Regions from separate parts of the Aquipseudomonas campi genome, predicted to be linked through region 4. Evidence: predicted binding sites of a transcription regulator. Region 4 holds the regulator's gene; each other region holds the start of a gene.
The links. Region 4 encodes sigma-54, which starts transcription at its own class of promoters, with help from an activator protein. Its sites were predicted from a motif close to ANTGGCATNNANNTTGCTNT; they were not measured.
Positions count from the first base shown of each region.

Region 1: the regulator sigma-54 is predicted to act here: its motif matches at 3,798-3,817, upstream of flhA (flagellar biosynthesis protein FlhA).
Region 2: the regulator sigma-54 is predicted to act here: its motif matches at 1,303-1,322, upstream of HNE05_RS14420 (ammonium transporter).
Region 3: the regulator sigma-54 is predicted to act here: its motif matches at 2,972-2,991, upstream of glnA (glutamate--ammonia ligase).

Region 1 is NZ_CP053697.2:1,985,342-1,990,053, reverse strand. Features, by position in the region: gene fleN (flagellar synthesis regulator FleN) at 1-178, opposite strand, end outside; gene flhF (flagellar biosynthesis GTPase FlhF) at 275-1,600, opposite strand; gene flhA (flagellar biosynthesis protein FlhA) at 1,613-3,736, opposite strand; gene HNE05_RS09185 (hypothetical protein) at 3,885-4,709, opposite strand.
Region 2 is NZ_CP053697.2:3,104,613-3,109,324, forward strand. Features, by position in the region: gene HNE05_RS14410 (hypothetical protein) at 26-223, opposite strand; gene HNE05_RS14415 (hypothetical protein) at 688-975, shown strand; gene HNE05_RS14420 (ammonium transporter) at 1,440-2,810, shown strand; gene HNE05_RS14425 (hypothetical protein) at 2,868-3,038, shown strand; gene HNE05_RS14430 (phenylalanine--tRNA ligase beta subunit-related protein) at 3,090-3,740, shown strand; gene HNE05_RS14435 (EAL domain-containing protein) at 3,904-4,712, shown strand, end outside.
Region 3 is NZ_CP053697.2:428,812-433,523, reverse strand. Features, by position in the region: gene typA (translational GTPase TypA) at 1-1,169, opposite strand, end outside; gene thiI (tRNA uracil 4-sulfurtransferase ThiI) at 1,300-2,757, opposite strand; gene glnA (glutamate--ammonia ligase) at 3,086-4,492, shown strand; gene HNE05_RS01865 (DUF4124 domain-containing protein) at 4,625-4,712, shown strand, end outside.
Region 4 is NZ_CP053697.2:919,654-924,365, reverse strand. Features, by position in the region: gene lptA (lipopolysaccharide transport periplasmic protein LptA) at 1-407, shown strand, start outside; gene lptB (LPS export ABC transporter ATP-binding protein) at 407-1,132, shown strand; gene HNE05_RS04145 (RNA polymerase factor sigma-54) at 1,423-2,919, shown strand; gene hpf (ribosome hibernation-promoting factor, HPF/YfiA family) at 3,119-3,427, shown strand; gene ptsN (PTS IIA-like nitrogen regulatory protein PtsN) at 3,440-3,904, shown strand; gene rapZ (RNase adapter RapZ) at 3,924-4,712, shown strand, end outside.

The DNA of each region.
Region 1 (4,712 bases), 1.1 Mb from region 4:
TGGCCGTGAGGCCAAGCAGCACATCGACGTTGGCCAGGCCGAGGTCGGCGTCCATCAGCATGACCCGACGGCCGAGATCGGCCAGCGCCAGTGACAGATTCACCGACACGTTGGTCTTGCCGACGCCACCTTTGCCGCCGGTCACTGCAATCACCTGTACGGGATGCAAACTACCCATGTTTTCTACACACCTTGTCTTGCCTGGACTGGGCTGATCGGGCAACTACACCGACCTTTCCTCAACACTAGATCGCCTTGACCGCTACTGCCTGCCCTAACCCGCCCGCCTGGCCGGATTGTGGTACAGACCGGCGAATACATCTGCCATGGCTTCTTCGCTCGGATCTTCCGTGGTTTGCAGGCTGACGGCGCGACTCACCAACTGGTGGCTGCGCGGCACCTGCACATCGTCCGGAATCTTCGGCCCATCAGTCAGATAGGCTACCGGTAGATGCTGGCTGATAGCCAGCCCTAAAACTTCGCCAAGGCTGGTGGCTTCATCCAGTTTACTCAGGATGCAACCGGACAGACCGCAGCGCTTATAACTATGGTAGGCCGCCTTGAGCACTTGGCTCTGGCTGGTGGCGGCCAGCACCAGGTAATTTTTGGCATTCACGCCGCGCCCTGCGAGGCTTTCCAGCTGCATGCGCAGAGCCGGATCGTTGGCTGGCAGGCCGGCGGTATCGATCAGCACCACGCGCTTGCGCGCCAGCGGTGCCAGAGCTTGAACCAGCGACTGGCCCGGATCGACCTGAGTCACCGACACATTGAGGATACGCCCGAGAGTCTTCAGCTGCTCCTGGGCACCGATGCGGAAGCTGTCCATACTCACCAGGGCAATGCTCTGCGAGCCGTATTTGAGTACGTAGCGCGCCGCCAGCTTGGCCAGGGTGGTGGTCTTGCCCATGCCGGCCGGGCCAACCAGGGCGATCACCCCACCCTCTTCCAACGGCTCGACTTTCGGCGTCTTGATCGCGTGGGCCAGATGCGCCAGCAGCATGCGCCAGGCCTGGCGCGGTTCGGCCACCTTGCCGACACGTTCCAGCAGCGCCTTGGACAGCTCAGCGGACAGGCCCATGCGCTGCAGGCGACGCCACAGATTGGCCTGTTGCGGCTTGCGGGTCTGCAGCTGGCCCCAGGCAATCGAGCCCAGCTGCACTTCGATCAGTTCACGCAGGCCATGCAGCTCAAAGCGCATGGCATCGATGGCGCCCTGGTCGGCGCTCGGGCGAGCAGCCACGGGGGCCGCCTGCGGGGCTGCCGGGCGCTGCGGTTTGACCATCGAGGCCGGCAGCTCCGGGGCAATGATCGATTCGTTGGCGAACAGCTGGCGATCCTTGCGCTCATCGGCACTCGCCCGGCTGCTCAGGTCGGCCTGGGCAGTGGCGATCTTCGCCTGGGTCTTGCGCAGCTCGGCTTCCAGCGCCGGGTTGGGCTGGCGCACCGGCTCGGCCGGCAGCTGATAGTCCAGCGCGGCAGTCAGCTCGACACCGCCGGCCACCCGACGGTTGCCGATGATGGCAGCGTCGGCGCCCAGCTCATCGCGCACCAGTTTCATGGCTTGACGCATATCGGCGGCGAAGAAGCGTTTGACTTGCATGGCTTAGAACCCTCAGTTCTGGCCGACCGTGGCAACGATCGTGACCTGCTTGTTATCCGGTATTTCCTGATAAGCCAGGACATGCATGCTGGGTACCGCGAGCCGCGCAAAACGCGAGAGCATCGCCCGAACCGGGCCGGCTACCAGCAGGATCACCGGTTTGCCGAGCATTTCCTGGCGCTGCGCCGCTTCCACCAGGGAGCGTTGCAGCTTTTCGGCCATGCCAGGTTCGAGGAGGATGCCATCCTCGGAGCCCTGACCGGCCTTCTGCAGGCTATTGAGCAATATCTGTTCCAACCTGGGTTCCAGAGTGATCACAGGCAGCTCGGGCTCTAGTCCCACAACGCTTTGCACGATTGCACGAGCCAGCGCGACACGCACCGCGACGACCATCGCGGCGGGATCTTGACTCTTTGGCGCCACATTGGCGATGGCTTCGGCGATGGTGCGAATGTCGCGTACCGGCACCTGCTCCTGCAGCAAAGCCTGCAACACTTTAAGCAGGGTCGACAGCGACACCAGGCCCGGCACCAGCTCTTCGGCCAACTTCGGCGAGCTCTTGGCCAGCAGCTGCAGCAGCTGCTGCACTTCCTCATGACCGAGCAGTTCGTGGGCGTGCTTGTGCAGCACCTGGTTGAGGTGCGTGGCGACTACGGTACTGGCGTCGACCACCGTGTAGCCAAGCGATTGCGCCTGGTCGCGCTGGGTCGGGTCGATCCACACCGCCTCCAGGCCGAACGCCGGGTCCTTGGCGGCAATGCCGTTGAGGGTGCCGAACACCTGCCCCGGGTTGATCGCCAGTTCGCGTTCCGGGTACACCTCGGCTTCGGCCACGCTGACGCCCATCAGGGTCAAACGGTAGGCATTCGGCAGCAGGTCGAGGTTGTCGCGGATATGCACCGAGGGCATCAGAAAGCCCATCTCCTGGGAGAGCTTCTTGCGCACCCCCTTGATCCGCGCCAGCAGCTGCCCGCCCTGGGCCCGATCGACCAGCGGGATCAGACGATAACCCACCTCCAGGCCGACCATGTCCACCGGGGTGACATCATCCCAGCCCAGCTCCTTGACCTCCGGGGAGCGCTGCGCCGGCAGCAGTTCCTGCTGGCGCTGGACTTCCTTGACCTCTTCTTCCTTGCCCTTGCGCTGCTTGTTGGCGATCCAGTAGGCAGCGCCAGCGGCCACCAGGCCGAGGCTGATGAAGGAGAAATGCGGCATGCCCGGCACCAGGCCCATGGCGATCATGATGGCCGCGGCAACCGCCAGTGCGCGTGGCGAAGCGAACATCTGCCGGCTTACCTGGGCGCCCATGTCTTCCGAGGTCGACACGCGGGTGACCATGATCGCCGCCGCAGTGGACAGCAACAGCGAGGGAATCTGCGCCACCAGGCCGTCACCGATGGTCAGCAAGGTGTAGATGCGCCCTGCATCGCCGAAGGACAGATCGTGCTGGAACATGCCGATGGCGACGCCGCCGATCAGGTTGATGAACAGAATCAGCAGACCGGCAATGGCGTCGCCGCGGACGAACTTGCTGGCACCGTCCATCGAGCCATAGAAGTCGGCTTCCTGGGACACTTCGGTACGCCGGCGCTTGGCTTCCGGCTGGTCGATCAGGCCGGAGTTGAGGTCGGCGTCGATGGCCATCTGTTTGCCAGGCATGGCATCCAGGGTGAAGCGCGCGCTCACCTCGGAAATACGCCCGGCACCCTTGGTGACCACCACGAAGTTGATGATCATGAGGATGGCGAACACCACCGCACCGACCACGTAGTTACCGCCGATCACCACCTCACCAAAGGCCTGAATCACCTTACCGGCGGCATCGTGACCGTCCTGACCGTGCAGCAACACCACCCGCGTGGACGCCACGTTCAGCGCCAGACGCAGCAGCGTCGCGGCCAGCAGCACCGTCGGGAATACGGCGAAATCCAGCGGGCGCAGGGAATAGATCGCCACCAGCAGGACCACGATGGACAGCGCGATACTGAAGGTGAACAGCACGTCGAGCAGGAATGGCGGGATCGGCAGCATGACCATGGCGAGCATGACCAGCAGCATCAGCGGGATGCCCAGGTTGCCGTGGCGTAACCCCGACAGGTTGGTGCGTACGTCACCGATGATTTGCGCGCGATCCACTGCCACTTGTTTTCCCCAGCCTATTCAATCTTTTGACGCGAAAGCGCGCCGTGCTGGAGTTATGGCAAGAAGCATTCCAACTTGCTCGACGAGCCTGCAGCGCCCGCAGAGCATGGGCCGCCCTGCGGGCTGCTGGGCGGCTCAGGGGCTAGGCGGCAATGCGCTGACGCACCCGTGGATCGCCCGGCAGGTAGCCACCGGTCACCCGTTGGTAAGCCTCAGAGGTGCGCTTGCCGGGAATGCCGTCGACCTTGACGAAGATCCCCGGGAAGGTATTCAGCCAACCCTGTAGCGCCTCGACCCGCCGCGTCTCGAGTGGATCGGCGCAGGCACTCATCGAGTAGGCCACCACCAACGGCCCGGTTGCCGCCTCTGGTTTGGGCTGATCGGCGAACTCGACCAGGCCGCGCTCGGCCATGCGCCGCAGCAACACAGCGGCGCCACATTGCTTGGAAACCGCGCTGTCGGACCAAGTCCCATCCGCCACGTATTTACCGCTGCTGTAGTGGTTGCAATAGCTCCACAGATAAGGCGTCAGCACATGCGGGTGGTGCAGGCGATAGCCGAAGCCGTTGTACAACTCCAACTGGTAGAGCGTGCCGGCCAGACTCCAGTCGGTCATAGCGCCCAGCTTCTTCAGCAGCAAGGCATCTTCGGCGCTCTCTTCCCAGGGGAACGGTGGATTGCCGGTCTTTGGCCGCCCGGCGGGTACCTGCACGGTACGCGCCGTCAGGGGATCGCCGTTGTGCAGGTGACCGCTGAAGCTTTGCCCGCTTTCCATGTTGTGCACCACCGCGATGAAGCCCCAGGGAATGCCCAGCGCCTGGCCTACCTGCTGGTAGCGCGGGCGGTTGCCATTCAGCTTGTCGATCAGGGCTTCGACCTCGCCGGCCTTGGCCGGGCGGATCTGGCAGCTATTGAAGAGGTGTTCGTATTCGCCGCGCAGGGCGCTGGTGAGGGCAATTCTGGCCATGAG
Region 2 (4,712 bases), 2.2 Mb from region 4:
AGACGCGGGGTTTTCATTTGCCGGATCAGGCACTCTCCACATTGCGCTCGACGGCTTCGAGCTCCTGGCCTGCTGCCTCCTCGGCAGCGACCTTGCGGGCCAAGGGCGCCAGCGACTGTGGCCAGCGCGCAAAGCGCAAGCCGGTGATACGGTTCAGGCGCTCCAATGCCCCTTCCGCATCGCGCTCGCGCAGATGAATCACTTTAGGTTCAGCACTGTTCATGACATCCGATTTCCCTGAGCAGCCAGAAGTTACTGGCAGTCTGCCAGCAAGTACCTGATAGATAGCCAGAAGCATGCCAGCGCTGCAACCCCGCAGAATGCGGGCTCGCGAAGAAATACTGCCGCCACCGAAACCAGCACTACGCCCTAAACTGACTTTTTTTGTCACCTGACGAACAGGGCTGGTGGCCCGCCCCGGACTGAGCGAACGCAGTACGGCCAAGCCCCGTTCGCCCACTTGCCGGGGCAAGCGCTGACAAGCCGCCCCCAGCGTAAGCGCCCGACACCTTTTTTATCTCGCCAGTTCCCCCGGCTTTGTGATATTTCTCAATCGTTTAGCTGACCTGGCCGACCAGGGTGCAACGCAGTCACTACACACAACGAACTGCGCCACGGCTGAACCATTGCAACAGGGGATGGCGGGCCACGGCACGCCAGAAACAGACAAGCCAACCGGGGACCCTCATGAACAGGCTTGTGCTGCTAATCGTTGTGCTGGCGCTTGCCGGCTGCTCTGCAACTGCCAAGACGTATGAGAAGAAGGGCCGAAAAGGCCTGCATATCAATTGCTCCGGACTGACCTCCAGCTGGGAGCAGTGCGAGAAGAAGGCCACCATCGCCTGCGGCAGCAAGGGCTACAAGGTCATGGCCAAAGCCGGCAGTGAGAGCGGCGAGGATGATCCCGCGGATTTCGTCTTCGGCCTCAACCCGGCCGGGTTCTCCAGTCGTACCATGATCGTGCTGTGCAAATAGCCGATCACTGACCGCCCCAACCTGCTCTGTTCCTGCGACTAGCCGCAGGACTGTCGACGCCGCCCCGCCCAACGCCCCTTGCTGAATCCAGCACAGGCCACTGGAGCATGCAAAGCACGCATCCAGCCCACGCAAGAGCGCCACCAAATCACCGCAACGGCACACCCCAACGCATTGCAGCGCCCCTCCTCGCCCCCTTTCGGCAAACGAACAGCTATCCGACCCAATATCTGGCGTGCACCGCCGGTGCTGAACAGAAACGGGGCGAATTTCTCGCCAACTCGCCAAAATAATCGTGAAAGTACCGTTCTAGAGCCTTCCAAGACAGGTGGCACACGCCTTGCTCTTTCGCCAAAGGCGCTTCTTGATAACTCACGATAACTATACGAACCGCTTGGCTACGCCCCATCTCTCGATCTGCCGAACAGAACCTACTTCTAAAAATTGCAGCGAGGATTCAGCACATGGAACAGGCAACCCCAACCCTGGAAGAGCTGCACCAGCTCCTCCGGATGTCCGAGACCATCAATATGGAAATCTTCTATTGGTGGTGTATCGCCCTGATGGTCGTCATCCACGCCGGCTTCCTGTCCTACGAAATCGGCGCCTCGCGCCTGAAAAACGCCCTGACCGCCGGGGTGAAGAACATCCTCGCCTTCGCCTTCATCGTGCCGACCTTTTTCTTCTTCGGTTGGTGGATCTACAACGGCTTCGCCACCGGCATCGTGCCGAATCTGGAAGGCGCCGCCGCCAGCCTGCCGTGGAGCGGCAGCATGGGGCCGAACATCAAGGACAACGCCACCGGCATCTTCTGGGCCGCCTTCGCCCTGTTCGCCGCCACCACGGCCTCGATCATGTCCGGCGCGCTGATCGAACGCACCCGCATGAGCGCCTTCATCATCCTCGCCATCATCCTCGGCTCCGGCGTGTGGATTCTCGGCGCAGCCTGGAGCTGGCACCCGGCTGGCTGGCTGACCACCGAGTGGGGCTTCCATGACGTCGGCGCGGCCGGTTGCGTGCACACCATCGCCGGTTTCTTCACCCTCGGCGTACTGATCAACGTCGGTGCCCGTATCGGTCGCTTCAATGCCGATGGCAGCGCCAACGAAATCGTCGGCCACAGCATGCCGATGAGCGTGATCGGCCTGATGCTGGTGATCGTCGGTTTCTTCGGCTTCCTCGGCGGCTGCATCATCTACAACATCGGCGGCCAGTGGACCAACATCTACGGTCAGCCGACCACCCTCTCCGCCTTCGCCTTCAACACCCTGATGGGTTTTGCCGGCGGCCTGATCGGTGCCTACCTGACCACCCGCGAACCGTTCTGGATGATGTCCGGCGGCCTGATCGGCATCATCTCCGTGGCCCCTGGCCTGGACGTCTACTACCCGCCGCTCGCCTACGTGATCGGCATGGGCGTGGCGGCTGCCGCGCCGCTGGTGCAGAAGTTCCTGGTCAAGCGTGGCATCGATGACGCCGTGGGCGCCTTCGCGGTACACGGCTTCGGCGGTTTCGCCGGCATCGTGATCAGCGGCATCTTCATCGCCGGCTACCCGAACATGGGTGAAGGCGTACCGCCGGTGAACTTCCTCGGCCAGGCCGGCGGTGCCGTGGTGCTGGCCCTGCTGGGCTTCATCCCCGGCTATCTGATCTCCCTGCTGCTGAAGAAACTGGGTGTCCTGCGCGTCCCGGCGCATGCCGAAGTACGCGGCCTGGACCTGGTCGAAGTGCCGGCCAAGGCCTACCCGGAGTGGGCGCTGACCGGCGCCAGCATCACCGTCACCAGCGCGCCTGTTGCCAGCGAAGTCGCTGTCGGCGCAGCCAAACCCGCCTGAAACTGAAAACTGTCGCGCGGCGGCACCGCCCCGCGCGCTCTACCTGGGAGAAATGCCATGAGCAGTCCGATTACCAGCTGGGAAGGTGCCAGCAGCATTTTCACCTACGCCGACAAACCCGCCGTGCTGGGTTTCATCCTGGCGGTAGCGGTGGCCCTGACGGTCTTCGCCATCTGGGCCACCGTGCGTCACGAGAAACACAGCTACAACAACCCGATGACGAAATGAAGGGTGCGGGCCGGCACCTGCGGGTGTCGGCCCAGTACCAAGGTTGTGCCCATGCTTAGCCCGGTCTTTCTTCTCGACACACCCCCCAGCCTTGGCCTCAAGGCCAGCGCCTTCACCCTTCACGGCCTGGTCAATCAGCACTATTGCGCTGCCCTGCAACAGCGTCTGCAGCAGCTGCGCAACGAGTTCAACCCCCAACACAGCTGGCTCTGCCAGGCCGGTTTTCTCGATCTGCGCCTGCGCACCGGCCGCTCAGCCAAACGTTTTCCACCGTCGCCACTGACGCTGTATGAGCAGCAGCAGAGCACGGGACGCCTGCGCGCGGTTTCACCGCTGGTGGACCTGTACAACCAGTGGTCGCTGAACAGCGGCCTGTCGATCGGTGCCCACGATCTGCAGTGCCTGCAACTCCCGGTCAGCCTGGCCCTGAGCCGCGGCGGTGAGTCCTTCAGCGGGCTCGGCAGTGACAGCCCCACCCTGCTCCCGGCCGGCGAGTACGCCTACTTCGATGCCCGCGGCCAGGTCCTCTGTCGCATGGAATACCGCCAGGCCAACGGCAGCGCCGTCGCCGCGCAGACCCACGCGGCCCTGTTCATCGTCCAGGGCCATCCGCACACCGATGGCGATTACCTGCGGCAGATCGCCGAAGGCCTCAAGGCCGACCTGCAGCGCTACTGCAGCGGCCTGCCCTGCGTCGCCTGAAAACGCTGCATAGCCTGCTGCGTGTGGGTCATGCTGGATTGCCACGCGATAGACGAGCCAACGCCGCTGTTTCGGCCTATCGTTGCACTATCTTCAACGGATCGAAGTCATTGCGCCCATGCAGTACCGCCTCAGGCCCCTCCTTCTACTGATCTGTAGCGTTTTGCTTGCCTCACCCTCAGTGGCGGAACAGCGCAGCATCAAGGTCGGCGTGTATGCCAATGAACCGAAAATAATGCTCGGTCAGGACGGTCAGCTGTCCGGCATATTCGGCGATCTGCTGCGTGAGATCGCCCGCCATGAAGACTGGCAGCTGCAACCGGTAGCCTGCGAATGGCAGCAATGCCTGGAGCTGACCCGCAGCGGGCAGATCGACCTGATGCCGGATGTCGCCTGGAACGATGAACGCGCGCAGATCTTCGACTTCCACAAACTACCGGCGCTCTTCAGCTGGTCGCAGATCTACAGCCAGCAGGACCTGCGCCTGAATTCCCAGCTCGACCTCAATGGCCGGCGCATCGCGGTGCTGGCCGGTTCGGTGCAGGAAGCCTACCTGCTCACGCTGCTCGACAGCTTTGGCCTGCGCGCCGAACTGCTGCCCGTGCAGAGCCTGCAGCAAGGCTTCGAAATGGTCGCCAATGACAACGCCGATGCCGTAGTGGCCAACCAGCGTTTCGGTGACTACAACGCCGAGCGCTTCGGCCTGCGCAGCACGCCGATCATGTTCCAGCCGGCGCGCCTGTTCTTCGCCACCCGCAAAGGCCAGAACGGCGATCTGCTGGCAGCCATCGACAGTCACCTGAAGACCTGGCAGGAGCAGGCCGACTCGCCCTACTACCAGATCATCCAGCGCTGGGGCAGCGAGCCGCCACAGCTGAGCATTCCAGCGAGTCTGTGGTGGGCCCTGGCCACCCTTGCCAGCCTGCTGCTGCTGGCACTCGGCGGAGCCGTTGTACTGCGCCGCCAGGTGGC
Region 3 (4,712 bases), 490 kb from region 4:
TTGATCACCACTTCCGGACGGCCGACAGCCATCTCGAAGCCTTCGCGACGCATGGTTTCGATCAGTACCGAGAGGTGCAGTTCGCCACGGCCGGATACCTTGAACTTGTCGGCGCTGTCGCCTTCCTGAACACGCAGGGCGACGTTGTGCAGCAGTTCTTTTTCCAGACGTTCCTTGATGTTGCGGCTGGTGACGAACTTGCCTTCTTTACCGCAGAACGGCGAGTCGTTGACCTGGAAGGTCATGGACACGGTCGGCTCGTCGACGGACAGCGGCGGCAGGGCTTCGACGTTGTTCATGTCGCACAGGGTGTCGGAGATGTACAGCTCGTCCATGCCGCTGACGCAGACGATGTCGCCAGCCTGGGCTTCGCCGACTTCGACGCGGTGCAGGCCGGAGTGACCCATGATCTTCAGGATACGGCCCTGACGCTTCTTGCCGTCGGCACCGATGGCCACCACCGGGGTGTTGGTCTTGACGCTGCCGCGAGCGATGCGGCCGATACCGATAACACCGAGGAAGCTGTTGTAGTCCAGCTGCGAGATCTGCATCTGGAACGGGCCGTCGACGTCGACTTTCGGCGACGGTACGTGATCAACCACGGCCTGGAACAGGGCGTCCATGTGGTCGTCCATCTTCTCGTGGTCCAGACCGGCGATACCGTTCAGGGCGCTGGCGTAGACGATCGGGAAGTCCAGCTGCTCTTCGGTGGCGCCGAGGTTGTCGAACAGGTCGAAAATCTGGTCAACCACCCAATCCGGACGCGCGCCCGGACGGTCAATCTTGTTGATCACCACGATCGGACGCAGGCCGGCCTTGAAGGCCTTCTGGGTCACGAAACGGGTTTGCGGCATCGGGCCGTCCTGGGCGTCGACCACCAGCAGTACGGAGTCAACCATCGACATCACGCGCTCTACTTCACCGCCGAAGTCGGCGTGGCCGGGGGTGTCAACGATGTTGATGTCGTAGCCGTTCCATTTCAGGGCGGTGTTCTTCGCCAGAATGGTGATGCCACGCTCTTTTTCCTGGTCGTTGGAGTCCATCACGCGCTCGGATTCCAGCTCTTTGCGGTCGAGGGTGCCGGACAGGCGCAGCAGTTTGTCTACCAGGGTGGTTTTGCCATGGTCGACGTGGGCGATGATGGCGATATTGCGGAGATTTTCGATCACGGATGTCGTCTCGATTGATGATTCTGAAGTCGTTGGCGGCGCAGTTTACGCAGCCTGGATGAATAGCGGGTGAATGCGCGGCCGGTCGGGAGGGCGATGACGGATGCTGCCGCCCAGCAGGCCCGCGCGCTTAATGCGGGCGATAGACGCGAACATTGGCATGCCCCTCGCTCAGTAGATGGTGGGCATGCAGGCGACTCATCACGCCCTTGTCGCAATACAGCAGGTACTGGCGTGTTTCATCCAGACCCTTGAAGCGATTGTTCAACGCGTAGAACGGCAGGGTTTGCACCTCGATGCCGGGAAGCGTAAGCGGCTCGTCTTCGGCGGCATCCGGATGGCGGATATCGAGGACGATCTGCCCGGCCAGCACCTCGGCCACTTCCTCGATCTGCAGGTCCTGACCCAGCTCGTCGATCACCCGATCGACGGTGATCCGCGTAGCGCGCTCCAGGGCGCGTTCGAGGATGGCCATGTCGAAGTGGGTTTCTTCATGTTCGATGCGCCCCGGCTTGGCCCGGGTGGTCGGGTTGACCGATATCACCCCGCAGTACTCGGGCATGTTCTTGGCGAACTCGGCGGTGCCGATGGCCGTGGCGGTGTCGATGATGTCCTGCTTGTGCGCGGCGATCAGCGGCCGCAGCACCAGCATGTCGGTGGCCGAGTCGATCACCGAGAGGTTAGGCAGGGTCTGGCTGGACACCTGGCTGATCGCCTCGCCGGTGACCAGCGCATCGATGTTCAGCTCCGCCGCGATACGGCTGGCCGCGCGCAGCATCATGCGCTTGAGGATCACGCCCATCTGGCTGTTGTCGACCTTGCCGAGTATCTCGCCGACCACCTCCTCGAACGGCACACTGATAAACAGTACGCGGTGCGAGCTGCCGTACTTCTGCCACAGATAGTGGGCCACTTCCATCACACCCAGCTCGTGGGCGCGGCCGCCGAGGTTGAAGAAGCAGAAGTGGCTGAGCAGGCCGCGGCGCATCATCTGGTAGGCGGCGACGGTGGAATCGAAGCCGCCGGACATCAGCACCAGGGTCTGCTCGATGGAGCCCAGCGGATAGCCGCCCAGGCCTTCGTGCTGGGCATGGATGATCAGCAGGCGCTCGTAGCGCACCTCGAAGCGCACTTCGGCCTCGGGCTGCTTGAGGTCGATGCCAGCGGCACCGCACTCGATACGCAGGCGACTGCCAACGTGGCTGGCCAGCTCCATCGAGCTGAAGTCGTGGGTGTTGCCGGCACGCTTGCAACGCACAGCGAAGATCTTGCCGGGCAGCTGGGCACCAAAATGCGCGCGGCATTTCTCGAAAGTGTCATCGAAATCGACGTAGGGGTATTCGTGCACTTCGAGAAAGTGGGCGATGCCGGGGGTGTTGCGCAGACGCTCGAACATCTGCGCCTGAAGCTTCGGCTCGCGCACCTGGCTGATCAGGTCGAGGTTGTCCCACTCGCCCTGCACCTCCAGCTGGGGGTCCAGGTCACGCAGCACCGTGCGGATGTTCTTCGCCAGCTGGCGGATGAACTGCTTGCGCACCGGCCGGCTCTTGATAGTGATTTCCGCGAAGGGTTTGACGATGAGTTTCATGGGACAGCGCGTACGCCAGGCAACCAAAAAAGAGGGGCGCGGATTATAGCGGAAATTGCTCAAGGTTTAACCAAAAACAATAAGGTAGTTTGCCAAAGACCTAAAATGGTGCGCACTAATTATTTAAAGACCCAAAATGGTGCGCGCAGCTGTATAAATAATCGCCACAACCCGCGAAAACCCTGAGTTATGGGCCGCACACCCATTCCGGGGCACTGGCACGCAATTTGCTCCCTTGTGAGGCAGGTTGCCATGACGGACTATCCCGCCGGGCTTCACCGAACTTTTGAGGGCTCACCTTTCGAGCCTTATCCACCTGGAGGACAGCATGTCGAAGTCGATTCAACTGATCAAAGAACACGACGTGAAGTGGGTAGACCTGCGCTTCACTGACACCAAGGGTAAGCAACACCACGTGACCATGCCGGCCCGTGACGCCCTGGACGACGAATTTTTCGAAGTCGGCAAAATGTTCGATGGCTCGTCCATCCATGGCTGGAAAGGCATCGAAGCCTCCGACATGATCCTGCTGCCGGTCGACGACACCGCGGTACTGGACCCGTTCACCGAAGAACCGACCCTGATCCTGGTCTGCGACATCATCGAGCCGAGCACCATGCAAGGCTACGACCGCGACCCGCGCTCCATCGCCAAGCGCGCCGAGGAATACCTGAAGACCACCGGTATCGGTGACACCGTATTCGTAGGCCCGGAGCCTGAGTTCTTCATCTTCGACGAAGTGAAGTTCAAGTCCGACATCTCTGGCTCCATGTTCAAGATCTACTCCGAACAAGGCTCCTGGAACACCGACGCCGACATCGAAGGCGGCAACAAGGGCCACCGCCCGGCCGTCAAAGGTGGTTACTTCCCGGTTCCGCCGTGCGACCACGACCACGAAATCCGTACTGCCATGTGTAATGCCATGGAAGAAATGGGCCTGGTCATCGAAGTTCACCACCACGAAGTGGCGACTGCCGGTCAGAACGAAATCGGCGTGAAGTTCAACACCCTGGTTGCCAAGGCTGACGAAGTTCAGACCCTGAAGTACTGCGTGCACAACGTGGCTGACGCCTATGGCAAAACCGCTACCTTCATGCCGAAGCCGCTGTACGGCGACAACGGTTCGGGTATGCACGTGCACCTGTCGATCGGTAAAGAAGGCAAGAACACCTTCGCTGGCGAAGGCTATGCCGGCCTGTCCGACACTGCCCTGTACTTCATCGGCGGCATCATCAAGCACGGTAAGGCCCTGAACGGCTTCACCAACCCGTCGACCAACTCCTACAAGCGTCTGGTCCCGGGCTTCGAAGCTCCGGTCATGCTGGCCTACTCGGCGCGCAACCGTTCCGCCTCGATCCGTATCCCGTACGTTTCCAGCCCGAAAGCCCGCCGCATCGAAGCGCGCTTCCCGGATCCGGCTGCCAACCCGTACCTGGCCTTCGCAGCACTGCTGATGGCCGGTCTGGACGGTATCCAGAACAAGATCCACCCCGGCGACGCTGCCGACAAGAACCTGTACGACCTGCCGCCGGAAGAAGCTGCCAACATCCCGCAAGTTTGCGGCAGCCTGAAAGAAGCGCTGGAAGAACTGGATAAAGGTCGCGCGTTCCTGACCAAGGGCGGCGTTTTCTCCGACGACTTCATCGATGCCTACATCGAGCTGAAATCCGAAGAAGAAATCAAAGTACGCACCTTCGTACACCCGCTGGAATACGACCTGTACTACAGCGTCTAAGCTAGCCGCGTGATGAAAAGGCCTCCTTCGGGAGGCCTTTTTTTTGCGCCGCAACACGCTGGCAAAGCCGCGTGCTTGCCAGCCAGCCCTACAGATGCAAGGCTTAGGCACAGCTCACCCGGGAGTACACCGATGCGCCTGCTCACCGCCTGCCTGCTTTGCGCTATCGCGCTGCCTGCTGCCGCGCAGATCTACAAGTACACCGACGCCAACGGCAACA
Region 4 (4,712 bases):
GCGTGGCCGTGTACCGCGGCGGCGTAGTGATCACTCAGGGCACCCTGAAGATCACCGGCGACACCGTGACCATCACCCAGGATGCCAATGGCGAAGTCGAAGTCTTCACCTCGGTGGGCAAGCCTGCCTACTACGAGCAGAAGCCTTCGGCAGAAAAGGAAATCGTCAAGGCCTACGGCCTGACCATCCAGTACTTCGCCAGCAACGAGCGCATCGTGCTAATCGATCAGGCCAAGGTGATTCAGGAAGGCAATACCTTCGAAGGCGAGAAGATCGTCTATGACACCCAGCGCCAGATCGTCAACGCCGGTCGCGCCAACGGCACCGCCCTGAGCACGCCGCGCCCACGTATCGACATGGTCATCCAGCCGCGCAAGAAAACCGACCAGCCGGAGCAAGCGCAGTAATGGCGACCCTCAAAGCCCAGCACCTGGCCAAGAGCTATAAGGGCCGCCAGGTCGTCCGTGACGTCAGCCTGTCCATCGACAGCGGCCAGATCGTCGGCCTGCTCGGCCCCAACGGCGCCGGCAAGACCACCTGTTTCTACATGATCGTCGGCCTGGTACAGGCCGACCAGGGCCGCGTGCTGATCGACAACCTCGACGTCAGCCACCAGCCCATGCACGGCCGCGCGCGCGTCGGTATCGGCTACCTGCCGCAGGAAGCCTCGATCTTCCGCAAGCTGTCGGTGGCCGACAACATCATGGCCATCCTGGAAACCCGCAAGGACCTCGACCGCGCAGGCCGCCACGCCGCGCTGGAGACCCTGCTGCAGGAGTTCCACATCAACCACATCCGCGACAACCTCGGCATGAGCCTGTCCGGTGGCGAGCGCCGCCGCGTGGAAATCGCCCGCGCCCTGGCCACCGAGCCGAAATTCATTCTGTTGGATGAACCCTTCGCCGGTGTCGACCCGATCTCGGTCGGCGATATCAAGCAGATCATTTACCACCTCAAGGCCAAGGGCATTGGTGTGCTGATCACCGACCACAACGTGCGCGAGACCCTCGATATCTGCGAGACCGCCTACATTGTCAATGACGGCCAACTGATCGCCGAAGGCGATGCCGAGAGCATCCTGGCCAACCAGCTGGTGAAAGAGGTCTACCTCGGGCACGAGTTCCGCCTGTAACAGGCTTTTGAAAAACGTCGGCGAAGCAGCCTAGGCTAGGCGAAGAGCGGCGAAGAGGCGCAGTTTACGAATAGTAAATGAGCACTCTGAACCGGTTTTCAACAACGCCACGGCAACGCAGGTAGTTTTTCAACAGCCTGCTGACGCAGGCGCCGCCGCACTACATGGATGTTGTCAAGCCTAGGCAAAGCCGCCAGATTCAGGCATATAATTTGCTTATTGGCGGCGCCCCGGCGCCCTGTAGTGAATGGCGCACCCGCGCCGGCAAATAAGGTGCAAAGCTTCCTGCCATGAAACCTTCGCTAGTCCTCAAGATGGGCCAGCAGCTGACGATGACACCGCAGCTGCAACAAGCCATTCGTCTACTCCAGCTTTCCACCCTGGACCTGCAACAGGAAATCCAGGAGGCCCTGGAATCCAACCCCATGCTGGAACGCCAGGAAGAAGGCGAAGACTTCGACAACAGCGATCCGCTGGCCGACGGCGAAGAGCAGAACGCCCAGTCCAAACAGCAGCAGGACACCTACCAGGAAACCAACAGCACCCCCGCCGACTCCATCGAGGACGGCGAGTGGAACGAACGCATTCCCAACGAACTGCCGGTCGACACCGCCTGGGAAGACGTCTACCAGACCAGCGCCAGCAGCCTGCCAAGCAACGACGATGACGAGTGGGACTTCACCACCCGCACCTCGGCCGGCGAAAGCCTGCAGACCCACCTGCTGTGGCAGCTCAACCTGGCGCCGATGTCGGACACCGACCGCCTGATCGCCGTGACCCTGATCGACTGCATCAACAATCAGGGCTACCTGGAAGAGTCGCTCGAGGAAATCGTCGAGGCCTTCGACCCGGAAATGGACGTCGAGCTCGACGAAGTCGAAGCCGTGCTACACCGCATCCAGAACTTCGACCCGGCCGGCGTCGGCGCCCGTGACCTGCGCGAATGCCTGCTTCTGCAACTGCGTCAGCTGCCGGCCAGCGCCCCCTGGCTGAGCGAAGCCCAGCGCCTGGTCGGCGACCACCTCGACCTGCTTGGCAGCCGTGACTACAGCCAGCTGATGCGGCGTATGAAGCTCAAGGAAGACGATCTGCGCCAGATCATCGAGCTGATCCAGAGCCTCAATCCACGTCCCGGCTCGCAGATCGAAGCCAGCGAGCCGGAATACGTGATCCCCGACGTCCTGGTACGCAAGCACAACGAGCGCTGGCTGGTGGAGCTGAATCAGGAAGCGGTGCCGCGCCTGCGCGTCAACGCCCAGTACGCCGGCTTCGTCAAACGCGCCGACTCCAGCGCCGACAACACCTTCATGCGCAACCAGCTGCAGGAAGCGCGCTGGTTCATCAAGAGCCTGCAGAGCCGTAACGAGACGCTGATGAAGGTCGCCACGCAGATCGTCGAGCATCAGCGCGGCTTCCTCGAATACGGCGACGAAGCGATGAAACCGCTGGTCCTGCATGACATCGCCGAAGCGGTGGGCATGCACGAATCGACCATCTCGCGCGTTACCACGCAGAAATTCATGCACACCCCGCGTGGCATTTACGAGCTGAAATACTTCTTCTCCAGCCACGTCAGCACCTCTGAAGGTGGCGAATGCTCGTCGACGGCGATCCGTGCCATCATCAAAAAACTGGTCGCAGCGGAAAACGCGAAAAAGCCGTTGAGTGACAGCAAGATCGCTGGTTTACTGGAAGAACAGGGCATTCAGGTAGCCCGTCGCACCGTCGCCAAATACCGCGAATCCCTCGGGATAGCGCCTTCGAGCGAACGCAAGCGGTTGATGTAGCGCGCAGTGTCTGAGGCCTGCGCCAGCGACCGATGTGATGCGGCACTGAGGGAAGGCTTTTGCAAAACTGCATGCGCGCCAGGCGCCCTGCCCCGAGGGGGAAGCACAGGACAGTTCTGCAAAAGCCTTCTCAAGCCAAAGTGTTACGGTGGCAGGCCCGCTAGCCTGTCTCTTACACACGGCAACAAGGAGAAGTGGTATGCAAGTCAACATCAGTGGACACCAACTGGATGTGACCGACGCCCTGCGCGACTACATCGGCGAAAAACTCAGCCGACTGGAGCGCCATTTCGACAAGATCACCAATGTGCAGGTGATCATGGAGGTCGAGAAACTCAAGCAGAAAATCGAAGCCACCCTGCACATTGCTGGCGGTGAAATCGTCGCCAACGCAGAGCACGAAGACATGTATGCGGCGATCGATCTGCTCGCCGACAAACTTGACCGCCAACTGATCAAACACAAGGAAAAGCAGCTCAACCGCCTGCAAGGCGCGACAGCCCGCTGATATCCCCCACACATGATCCGACTTGAAAATATCCTGACCGCCGGCCGTTCCCTGGTGAACGTGCCCGGCGGCAGCAAAAAACGCGTTCTGGAACAGATTGCCAACCTGGTCGCGCGCGAATTGCCCGACCTCGATGGCCAGGACATTTTTGAAAGCCTGATTGCCCGTGAAAAGCTCGGTTCCACCGGGTTCGGCAACGGCATCGCCATTCCTCACTGCCGCTTGCCCGGCTGCGCAGCGCCGATCAGCGCCGTACTGCGCCTGGATGCGGCAGTGGATTTCGACGCCATCGACGGCGCCCCGGTGGACCTGCTGTTCGTCCTGCTGGTACCGGAAGCGGCGACCGACGAGCACCTGGAGCTGCTCCGGCAGATCGCCAGCATGCTCGACCGCGCCGACGTGCGCGAGCGCCTGCGTCAGGCGCAAAGCAGTGAGAGCCTCTACCAAGTAGTCGTCGACGTGCAGAACGGCCAGTAGGCCAGGGTAGGAAAGTGTCATGCGCCTGATCATCGTCAGCGGCCGCTCCGGCTCGGGCAAGAGCACCGCTCTCGATGTACTGGAGGACAACGGCTTCTACTGCATCGACAACCTGCCGGCCGGCCTGTTGCCCGAGTTGGCCGAACGGGCGCTGCTGGAAACCGAACTGCTGCACCCGCTGGTCGCCGTCTCCATCGACGCACGCAACCTGCCCAGCCAGCTCAAGCGCTTTCCCGAGCTGCTCGCCGAAGTCCGCGCCCGCCACATCCTCTGCGACGTGCTGTACCTGGATGCCGACGAGGAAACCCTGCTCAAGCGCTTCTCCGAGACCCGCCGCCGCCATCCGCTGACCAACGAGAGCCGCGCACTGGCCGAAGCCATTCGCGACGAGGAGACCTTGCTCAGCCCGATCACCGATCTGGCCGACCTGAAAATCGACACCACCCATCTCAATCTCTACCAGCTGCGCGACACCCTCAAGCTGCGCCTGCTGAACAAGCCCGAGCCGGGCACCGCGTTTCTCATCGAATCCTTTGGTTTCAAGCGTGGCATGCCGGTGGATGCCGATCTGGTGTTCGACGTACGCTGCCTGCCCAATCCCTACTGGAAGCCGGACCTGCGCGAGATGTCCGGTCTGCAGGCACCGGTTGCCGAGTACCTGGCCGCGCAACCAGATGTCGAGGAGATGTACCAGGACATCCATGCCTACCTGCACAAGTGGCTACCCCGTTTCGCCGCCAGCAACCGCGCCTATGTGACCATCGCCATCGGCTGTACCGGCGGCCACCATCGCTCCGTGTACCTGGCC